DNA from 2 places in the Kitasatospora sp. NPDC036755 genome. Region 1 is predicted to be linked to the other one. Evidence: riboswitches for the same ligand, from Rfam matches in the RefSeq annotation. Region 1 holds a riboswitch; the other holds the start of a gene.

Region 1 (4,204 bases):
CCGCTTGCCGAGGCGTCCGGCGCGCGCGGACAGCGTCAGCATCAGCACGGTGATCGGCACCAGGGCGAAGCCCGAGACCAGCGGCGAGAAGCCGGACACGATCTGGAGCTGCACCACCAGGAGGAAGAAGACGCCGCTGAACGCCGCGTACACGCACAGGGTGACCAGGTTCACCGCGGTGAACAGCCGGGAGGAGAACAGCCCCAGCGGCAGCATCGGTTCGGGGGCGCGGCGCTCGACCGCCACGAAGGCGGCGCCGAGCGCCAGCCCCAGCACCCCGCTGACCCAGACGGCGGGGGACAGGCCCTCGCCGGCCGCGGTCAGCGCGTAGGTGACCGCGCCGAGGGCGAGGGCGGCGAGCACGGCGCCGAGCACGTCGAAGCGACCGGAGGCGGCCTCGTCCCGGCTCTCCGGCACCGACCGGGTGGTGACGGCGATCACGGCGGCGGCCAGCGGCAGGTTCAGCAGGAAGATCCAGCGCCAGCCGGGGCCGTCCACCAGCCAGCCGCCCAGGAAGGGGCCGACCGCGGCCGACACCCCGCCGAGGCCGGACCAGAGGCCGACCGCCGCCGAGCGGTCGTCGGGGTGGAAGACGGCCTGGAGCATGGCGAGCGAGCCGGGGGTGAGCAGCGCCCCGCCGATGCCCTGCACGGCGCGGGCGGCGATCAGCACGTGGATGTTCGGCGCTGCGGCGCAGGCCGCGGAGGCGACGGCGAACCAGACCACGCCGATCAGGAAGACCTTGCGCCGCCCGTACCGGTCGCCGAGCGCGCCGCCGAGCAGGATCAGGCCCGCCAGGGTGAGCAGATAGGCGTTCAGCGTCCACTGCAGGGACGCCAGGGAGGCGCCGAGGTCGGCGCCGATCCGGGGCAGGGCGACGTTCACCACGGTGCCGTCGAGCATCGCCATGCTGGAGCCGAGCACCGTTGCCATCAGTACCCAGCGGCCCTGCGCGGTGCCCAAGCGCAGGGTGCCGGCCTCGGAGGTGGTCACGGGCGAATCCTGCGCTGCCGGGGCGCGAGTGACAAGGGTCACCGGTGGGTGTGTTGGGGGTGGGCGGTGCGTGAGCGGGCGGCTGCGCAGTGTCGGCGATCTCGGCGCAGGGTCGTGGATCAGTGGCGCGGGGTGAATGGATTGTGTACGTATCGTGGGCCCGGGCCTGCGGAGGGTCACCGGGGCGGGGGGGATCGTTGCGTTTTCAAAGATCGACATTGCTTCACCCGAACGGATGGGTTTTAGTTCAGCGACCGCCCGGCCAGTCCGGACGGATCCGCCGGGTGGAACGCCGAGTCCTGCCGCTGCCCGGTGGTTCGAAACGAACTCTGTACGGCAGGAGCGGGGGACCCACAGGTAAGTCGCCGGACCGGAGTTCGCGCCTCAGGGCGCGGGCGTCCAGGACCGGCTAGGGGTGAAGCCGCACACGCGGCCGGGCAACTCCAGCCCGAACCCGACAGCTCACCTCGCAGGCGTCGGAGAGGAAACTTCCATGCCTGCACAGGCTCGTCGTATCGCCCTGCCCCGCGCCGCCCGCATCGGCATCGCCACCGCCGTGACCGGTGTCTCCTTCGCCCTCCCGCTCGTGACCGCGATGAGCGCCCAGGCCCACACCGCCCCGGCCGCGGCCACCGCCGCCGCCAAGCCGGCCGCGCAGGCCCCCGCCCCGGCCCAGGCCGCCGCGCAGGAGAGCTACCGCGTCGTCGGCGGCGACACCCTGTCCAAGATCGCCGACGCCCGGAACGTCGAGGGCGGCTGGCACGCGCTGTACGAGCGGAACCGCTCGGTCGTCGGCGCCGACCCGAACCTGATCTTCCCGGGCCAGCAGCTCGCGCTGCCGGGCCATGCCGCCGCTCCGGCCAAGCCGGCCGCTCCGGCGAAGCCCGCCACACCGGCGAAGCCCGCCGCTCCGGCGGCTCCGGCGACCCAGGCCGCCAAGCCGCAGGCCCAGGTCCAGGTGCAGACCGAGGCCGCCAAGCCGTCCGCGCAGCTCCAGACCCAGCTCCAGGTCGCCACGCCGGCCCAGGCCGTGACCGCCACTCCGGTCGCCGCCGCCACCTCCGGCTTCGTCGCCCCGCTGGCCAACCCGAGGCTCGGCACCGCCTACGGCGTGGCCGGCTCGATGTGGGCCTCCGGCCACCACACCGGCCAGGACTTCGTCGCCTCCACCGGCACCCCGCTGCGCGCGATCGCCAACGGCGTCGTGGTCAAGGCCGGCAACGGCGGCGCCTACGGCAACGAGGTCGAGATCAAGCTCGCCGACGGCCACTACGCCGAGTACGCGCACCTCTCCTCGATCGGTGTGAGGATCGGTCAGACCGTCACCGCCGGCCAGCAGATCGGCCTCTCCGGCGCCACCGGCAACGTGACCGGCCCGCACCTGCACTTCGAGATCCGCAACGGCTCGGAGTACGGCTCGGACATCAACCCGGTCGCCTACCTGCGCGCGCACGGCGTCGCGCTCTGACCCCGAGAGCTCCGGGGTACCAGGAACCACCGCTGCTGCGGGCGAACCGATCGCCCGGGATGGTCATGTCGGGTGACCGCTCGACCGGGTGATCGCCGCACGGCGGACATGGGCGCGGGACACGCCCAGGCCGGCCCGGCCGCACGAGGACCTCCTCGTGCGGCCGGGCCGGCCGCTTTCGTTCCCGGGGCCGCCCGGGGTGTTCCAGCGGTCGAACGAAGCGTCAACTCCGGCGCACTGCCGGGTGATCGGCTGAAGCGCCGGGCTCCTCCGGGGCGCCATGCTGGCAGGCGGTCAGCGCCCGGCCGGTCCGGCGGTGGGGCGGGTCCGTGAGGCGAGGAGGCCGGATGGCGGTCCGGAGCGGGGGCGTGGCGGGGGAGACGGCCGGGCGGGAGCGGCCCGGCCCGGGCGGCGTCGACCGGTTGAAGGCGGACTCGGTCGGCCTGGTCGGCGTGGTGTTCATGGCGCTCGCCACCGCCGCCCCGATCACCGCGATGACCGGCAACCTGCCGATCATCGTCGGGCAGGGCAACGGGGCCGGCGCGCCCGCCGCGTACATCGTGGCGACGGTGGTGCTGACGGTGTTCTCGGTCGGCTACGTGGCGATGGCCCGTCACATCACCGCGGCCGGCGCGTTCTACGGCTACGTCTCGCACGGACTGGGCCGGGTGGTCGGGATGGCCGCCGGGCTGCTCGCGGTGCTCGCGTACGTCGTCACCGAGGCCTCGGCCCTCGGCTTCTTCGCGTACTCGCTGCGCGGGCTGGTCCGTTCCCAACTGGGGGTGGAGCTGGGCTGGGGCTGGTACGCGCTGTTCGGGGCGGCGGTGATCGGGGTGATGGCCTGGTTCGACCTGCACCTGACGGCCAGGGTGCTCGGGGTCGCGCTGGTGCTGGAGATCGGGGTGCTGAGCGCGGTGTCGTTCGCGGTGCTGTTCTCCGGCGGCGGTCCGGACGGGATCGCGGTGGCCGCCGTGAACCCGCTGAACGCGCTGAAGGGGGTGGGGAGTTCGGGGCCGGCGGCGGCCGGGCTCGGCCTGTTCTTCGCGTTCTGGTCCTGGGTGGGTTTCGAGTCCACCGCGATGTACGGCGAGGAGTCCCGCGACCCGAAGCGGGTGGTGCCGCGGGCGACGCTGGTGTCGGTGATCGGGGTCGGGCTGCTCTACGTCTTCGTGTCCTGGATGATCGTGTCCGGCAACGGGGTCGAACGGGCGATCGCGGTGGCGAGCGGCGCGGTGCCGGGCAAGGACGGCAACAGCCTGTTCTTCGACCCGCTCGGCGCGCACCTGGGGGCCTGGGCGGTGAAGGTGTTCCAATGGCTGGTCGTCACCGGCTCGTTCGCCTGCGCGATGGCCTTCCACCAGTGCGCGGCCCGGTACCTGTACGCGATCGGGCGGGAGGGGCTGCTGCACCCGGGGCTCGGCCGCACCCATCCGCGGCACGGCTCGCCGCACGTCGCCTCGGTGGTGCAGTCGGTGATCGCGGTGGGGCTGGTGGCGGGGTTCCTGGCGGCCGGGATGGATCCGTACGCGCACCTGTACACGCTGCTGGCGCTGCTCGGGACGATGGCGATCCTGGTCGTGCAGACGCTCTGCTCCTTCGCCGTGGTCGGGTACTTCCACGTGCGCCGACGGCACCCGGAGACGGCGCACTGGTTCCGGACGCTGGCGGCGCCGCTGGTGGGCGGGGTGGCGATGGCCGGGGTGGTGGTGCTGCTGGTGCTCAACAAGGACGCCGCGGCCGGGG
Region 2 (4,204 bases), on a different contig from region 1:
CCCTGCTCGTCGATGAGGGTGAGGGCGTGGTCGACGACCTGGTCGGGGGTCAGTCCTACGCGGGGCATGGGTTCGGGCTCTCCGTACGGATGGGGTCGGGCGGACGGGTCGGGCGGGGTGCGGCCGGGCAGGGGCCCGCGGGCTCAGCCGAGTTCGGCGAGGAACGGCAGCAGGGCGTCCGCGGTGGCCGCCGGGTTGTCGGCCATCGGGTAGTGCCCGGACCCCTCGATCATCGCCTTCCGGGCGCCGAGTGCGGCGGCCTGCCGGTCGGCGACCAGCTCCGGCTTCGGGAAGTCGGGGTCCTTGTCGCCCATGACGACCAGCGCCGGGCACCGCACCGCGGCCGTCCAGCCGACCGGCGCCGAGTCGCCGTGGACGTACCCGCGGGTGGCCGCCTTGCGCCCCGGGGTGCGCAGCGCGGCGACCAGCCCGTCCACGTACGCGTCGAAGTCGGCGGGCTTGGCGCCGGGGAAGGCCATCCGGCGCAGGTAGAAGCCCCAGGAGGCCGGCCAGTGCACGAGGGCCGCGCCCAGCAGGCCCATGGCGCCGCGCATCAGGGCGCCCGGCGGCGGGTTCTCGACGAAGGCGTCGATCAGGACGATCCCGGCGACCCGCTCGGGCGCGTCCCCGGCGGCCCTGACGACGGTCGCCCCGGTGTAGGAGTTCCCGGCGAGGACGGCGCGCTCGATGCCGAGGTGGTCGAGCAGGGCGAGGACGTCGCCGGCGATGGCGGCCGGGCCGTAGTCGTCCCAGGCGATCGAGGACTCGCCGAAGCCCCGCAGGTCCATGGTGACGACCCGGTGGCCGGCGGCGGTGAGCAGTGGGCGCAGGTGCCGGTACGCGGCCCGGCTGTCGAGCATGCCCGGCAGCAGGACCACGGGGGTGCCCTCGCCGTGCCGGGTGTCGTCGAAGGCGATCCGGCCTCCGGGGACGGTCAGGTACTGGGTGGTCGGGGTGGTGGTGCCGTTCACGGGGTCCTCCTCGGGCCGCCGGTGCGGGGCATCGGCGGTGCCGCCGATAGCCATAAAGCTAAGGCTAATAGCCTTAGCCGTCAAACGGTCGGCGGCGCACCGGAGCGGACGGGGCGAGGAAGGGGCGCGGGAGGAGTGGACGGGGGAGGAGTGGACGGGGCGAGGAGGGGGCGCGGGAGGAGGGGGCGGTGCGGTGCGGGGCGCGGAGCGGTCAGACCCCCTCGACCTTGAACGGGTCGTGCTCGCTGAGCAGCTTCTCCAGCCGGGCCTGGTCCACCCGGGTGACCATCTCGTTCGACTCCTGCCGGTCCCGGATCACCTTCGCCAGCGTGAACGCGGAGGTGACGGTGTAGAGGAGTCCGATCCCCAGGAAGGCCCGGGTCCACCCGCCGACCGGCAGGTAGGCGATCCCGGCGGCGAGTGCGGTGCCCGACAGGGCGAAGGACAGGACGGACTGGATGTAGTACGCGGACGTGGTGCGGCTCTGCATCGGTGCGCTCATGGCGTCAGGATGCGGCCGTCGGATCGGACCGCACATGAGTATGGGTACTCAGATGGGGCCGTGCATGAGGGGCCGTTCGTTGACGTCCGATCATCTGTCCGCAGGCTGCTCCGAACGGATGGCTTGGAATCAGAGCCTCCTAGGATTAACGTTTGATAACGCAGCGCGGTTGTCAACGCCGTAACCAGACGGCACCGTGCGCCGTCGCCTAATCCCGACGACCGGCCTCCGGGCAGGTCAGGGAGCCGGGGAACCACGTTCCTTGGGGTGAATCGGCGGGGCTCCGGCCCGGCCGTAGGAGACCTTCCTGCTCCGAACCCGTCAGCTAACCCGGTAGGCGCGAAGGAAGGAAAGGAGCGCGTCTCCGTGGCGTCGACGCACACCCCGGCACACCCGGCCGGCCCCGCAGCCGGTACCCAGCTCCTCGACCACCCCGGCACGGACGGACCCGAGCCCTTCGGCCCGGACGACTTCGCCGCGGAGGCCGAGACCAACCGCCACCGGATGCCGCGTCAGACCCGCGGAGCCTCCCCGCTGCTCGGCGTCACCGCCGTGGCCGCCACCCTGGGCGCCACCGGCTTCGCCTCGGCGACCCCGGCCGCCGCCCCCGCCATCGAGGCCCCGGACGAGACCCCGCTCGCCCTCTCCGCGGACCCCGGCCTCGCGCTCGCCGCCCGCATCCAGAGCCAGGCCGACAGCCAGCGCACCGCCGCCGAGGAGACCGCCCGGCTCCAGGCCGCGCAGGAGGCCGAGGCCAAGGCCGCCGCCAAGGAGGCCGAGGCCAAGCGCGCCGCCGAGGAGGCCGAACGGGCCAAGGCCGCCGCGCTCGTCCTCCCCGTGGACGACTACCGGCTCTCCGCCCACTACGGACAGAGCGCCCGCTACTGGGCCAACCTGCACACCGGCCTGGACTTCGCCGCCGACACCGGCACCCCGGTCCACGCGCTCGGCCAGGGCACCATCACCTCGGCCGGCTGGGCCGGCTCGTACGGCTACCGGATCGTCGAGACCCTGCCCGACGGCACCGAGATCTGGTACTGCCACCTCTCCGCGATCACCAAGGGCTCCGGCAAGGTCGCCGCCGGCCAGCAGATCGGCAAGGTCGGCGCGACCGGCAACGTCACCGGCCCGCACCTGCACATGGAGGTCCGCCCCGGCGGCGGTGCCCCGGTCGACCCGGAGCCCTGGCTCCAGCAGCGCGGCCTCAACCCCTGACGCACCCGCGGAAGCCCCCGGGCCGGAGCCGCGGCACCGGCCCGGGGGCTTCCCGCGCGGCCACTCACTCCTCGGCGGGCAGCTGCGCCAGGTACGCCTCGATCTCCTCCGGGCCGGGCTCCGGCGCCAGCTCCGGGAACTCCGTCACCAGCAGCCGCGGCAGCCCCGGCACCGTCCACCCGCCGAGCAGGTCGAGCGCCGCGTCGACCGCCGCCTCCTCGAACCGCCCGAAGTCCCCGGCCAGTTCGTCCGGCATCGGCCGGCCCAGCGCGGTCAGCTCGGCCAGGTTGCGGTAGCTGCGCCGCATCAGGCCCTGCTCCAGCAGCCGCCGCGCGCCGTCCGTGGCCATGCCGACCGACAGCACCCGGCCCGGGCCCCAGCCCTGCTCGTCCGGCTCGTCCAGCCAGCCGGCCGGAGCCAGCGCCTCGAACGCGGCCAGCCGCTCCTCCTCCGGGAGCTCCCCGAAGCCGGCCAGCCAGTCCCGCACCGCCGCCCCGTCCGTCACGTCCACCCCGTACGCGTGCAGCAGCAGCGCGTACAGCCGGGGCCAGGTCACCAGGTCGGCGCGGCGCAGCAGCCCGGCCGCGACCTCGCCCTGCCACTCGGCCTCCGCGTGCAGCCGCTCCTGGCGCTTGGCGTTCAGCCGCCGGGCCGCCCGCTGGTGGTCGACCAGCAGCCGGACGGCGTCGCCGTAGGCGAGCGGGTCCTCCTCGGGCGCGGGTTGGACGTACAGGTGGAGGCGCTCGTACAGCAGGTGCTCCACCGCGCCGGAGGTCAGTTCGGGCCAGCCGTCGTGCATCCTGCCCTCGCCCAGCTCCAGCAGCGCCAGCACCGCGCGCAGCGGCCCCTCGGCCACCGGCGCGCGGCCCTGCTCGGCCGCCCAGGCGAGCAGGTCGGCGGCCTTGGTGCGCGGGGCGAGCCGCAGGTCTTCGTCGTTCATAGTCCGAACGGTAGCCGCCGGGCAGGGATAGGGTCGGCAGCCATGGTCCCCGTACGACTCACCGGCCCGCGACTGGCCGTCCGCGAGTACCACCACACCGAGGAGGACGTGGACGCGCTGCACGCGCTGTTCGGCGACCCGGAGGTCACCCGCCACCTGCCCTTCGGGCCGAGCGGCCGGGAGGACTGCGCCGACCAGATCGAGCTGTACCTGGAGGAGGCGATGGCCGAGGAGCGGGACACCTACCGGCTCGCCGTCACCAGGCTCGCCGACGCCGGGGAGCCGGACGACGCGACGCCGATCGGGCAGGCCTCGCTCACCCTCGAAGGACACCGCGCCGCCGGGATCGGGTGCGTGCTGGCCCGCGGCTCCTGGGGCCGCGGTTACGCCCGCGAGACCGTCGGCCTGCTCTGCGGCCTCGCCTTCGGCGCCCTGGACCTGCACCGGCTGACCGCCCGGGTCGCGGTGGCCAACGCGGCCTCCGTCCGGGTGCTCACCGGGCTGGGCTTCCGGCCGGAGGGGCGGCTGCGGCAGGACACGTTCAAGGACGGCACCTGGTCCGACTCGTACCTCTAC

Evidence for each region. Region 1 has a riboswitch for cyclic di-AMP ahead of AB0E96_RS15005 (LysM peptidoglycan-binding domain-containing M23 family metallopeptidase). Riboswitches for the same ligand answer to the same signal wherever they lie in the genome.
Region 2: linked by a shared signal. The riboswitch ahead of AB0E96_RS25135 (M23 family metallopeptidase) and the one ahead of AB0E96_RS15005 (LysM peptidoglycan-binding domain-containing M23 family metallopeptidase) in region 1 are both predicted to bind cyclic di-AMP.

Annotation. Positions count from the first base shown of each region.
Region 1 covers NZ_JBEZUT010000081.1:15,280-19,483, reverse strand. The annotation lists gene AB0E96_RS15010 (MFS transporter) at 1-933, opposite strand, end outside; cyclic di-AMP (ydaO/yuaA leader) riboswitch at 1,284-1,484, shown strand; gene AB0E96_RS15005 (LysM peptidoglycan-binding domain-containing M23 family metallopeptidase) at 1,487-2,461, shown strand; gene AB0E96_RS15000 (APC family permease) at 2,809-4,204, shown strand, end outside.
Region 2 covers NZ_JBEZUT010000184.1:949-5,152, reverse strand. The annotation lists gene AB0E96_RS25150 (TetR-like C-terminal domain-containing protein) at 1-68, opposite strand, end outside; gene AB0E96_RS25145 (alpha/beta hydrolase) at 144-971, opposite strand; gene AB0E96_RS25140 (YiaA/YiaB family inner membrane protein) at 1,183-1,473, opposite strand; cyclic di-AMP (ydaO/yuaA leader) riboswitch at 1,669-1,827, shown strand; gene AB0E96_RS25135 (M23 family metallopeptidase) at 1,840-2,688, shown strand; gene AB0E96_RS25130 (hypothetical protein) at 2,753-3,628, opposite strand; gene AB0E96_RS25125 (GNAT family protein) at 3,671-4,204, shown strand, end outside.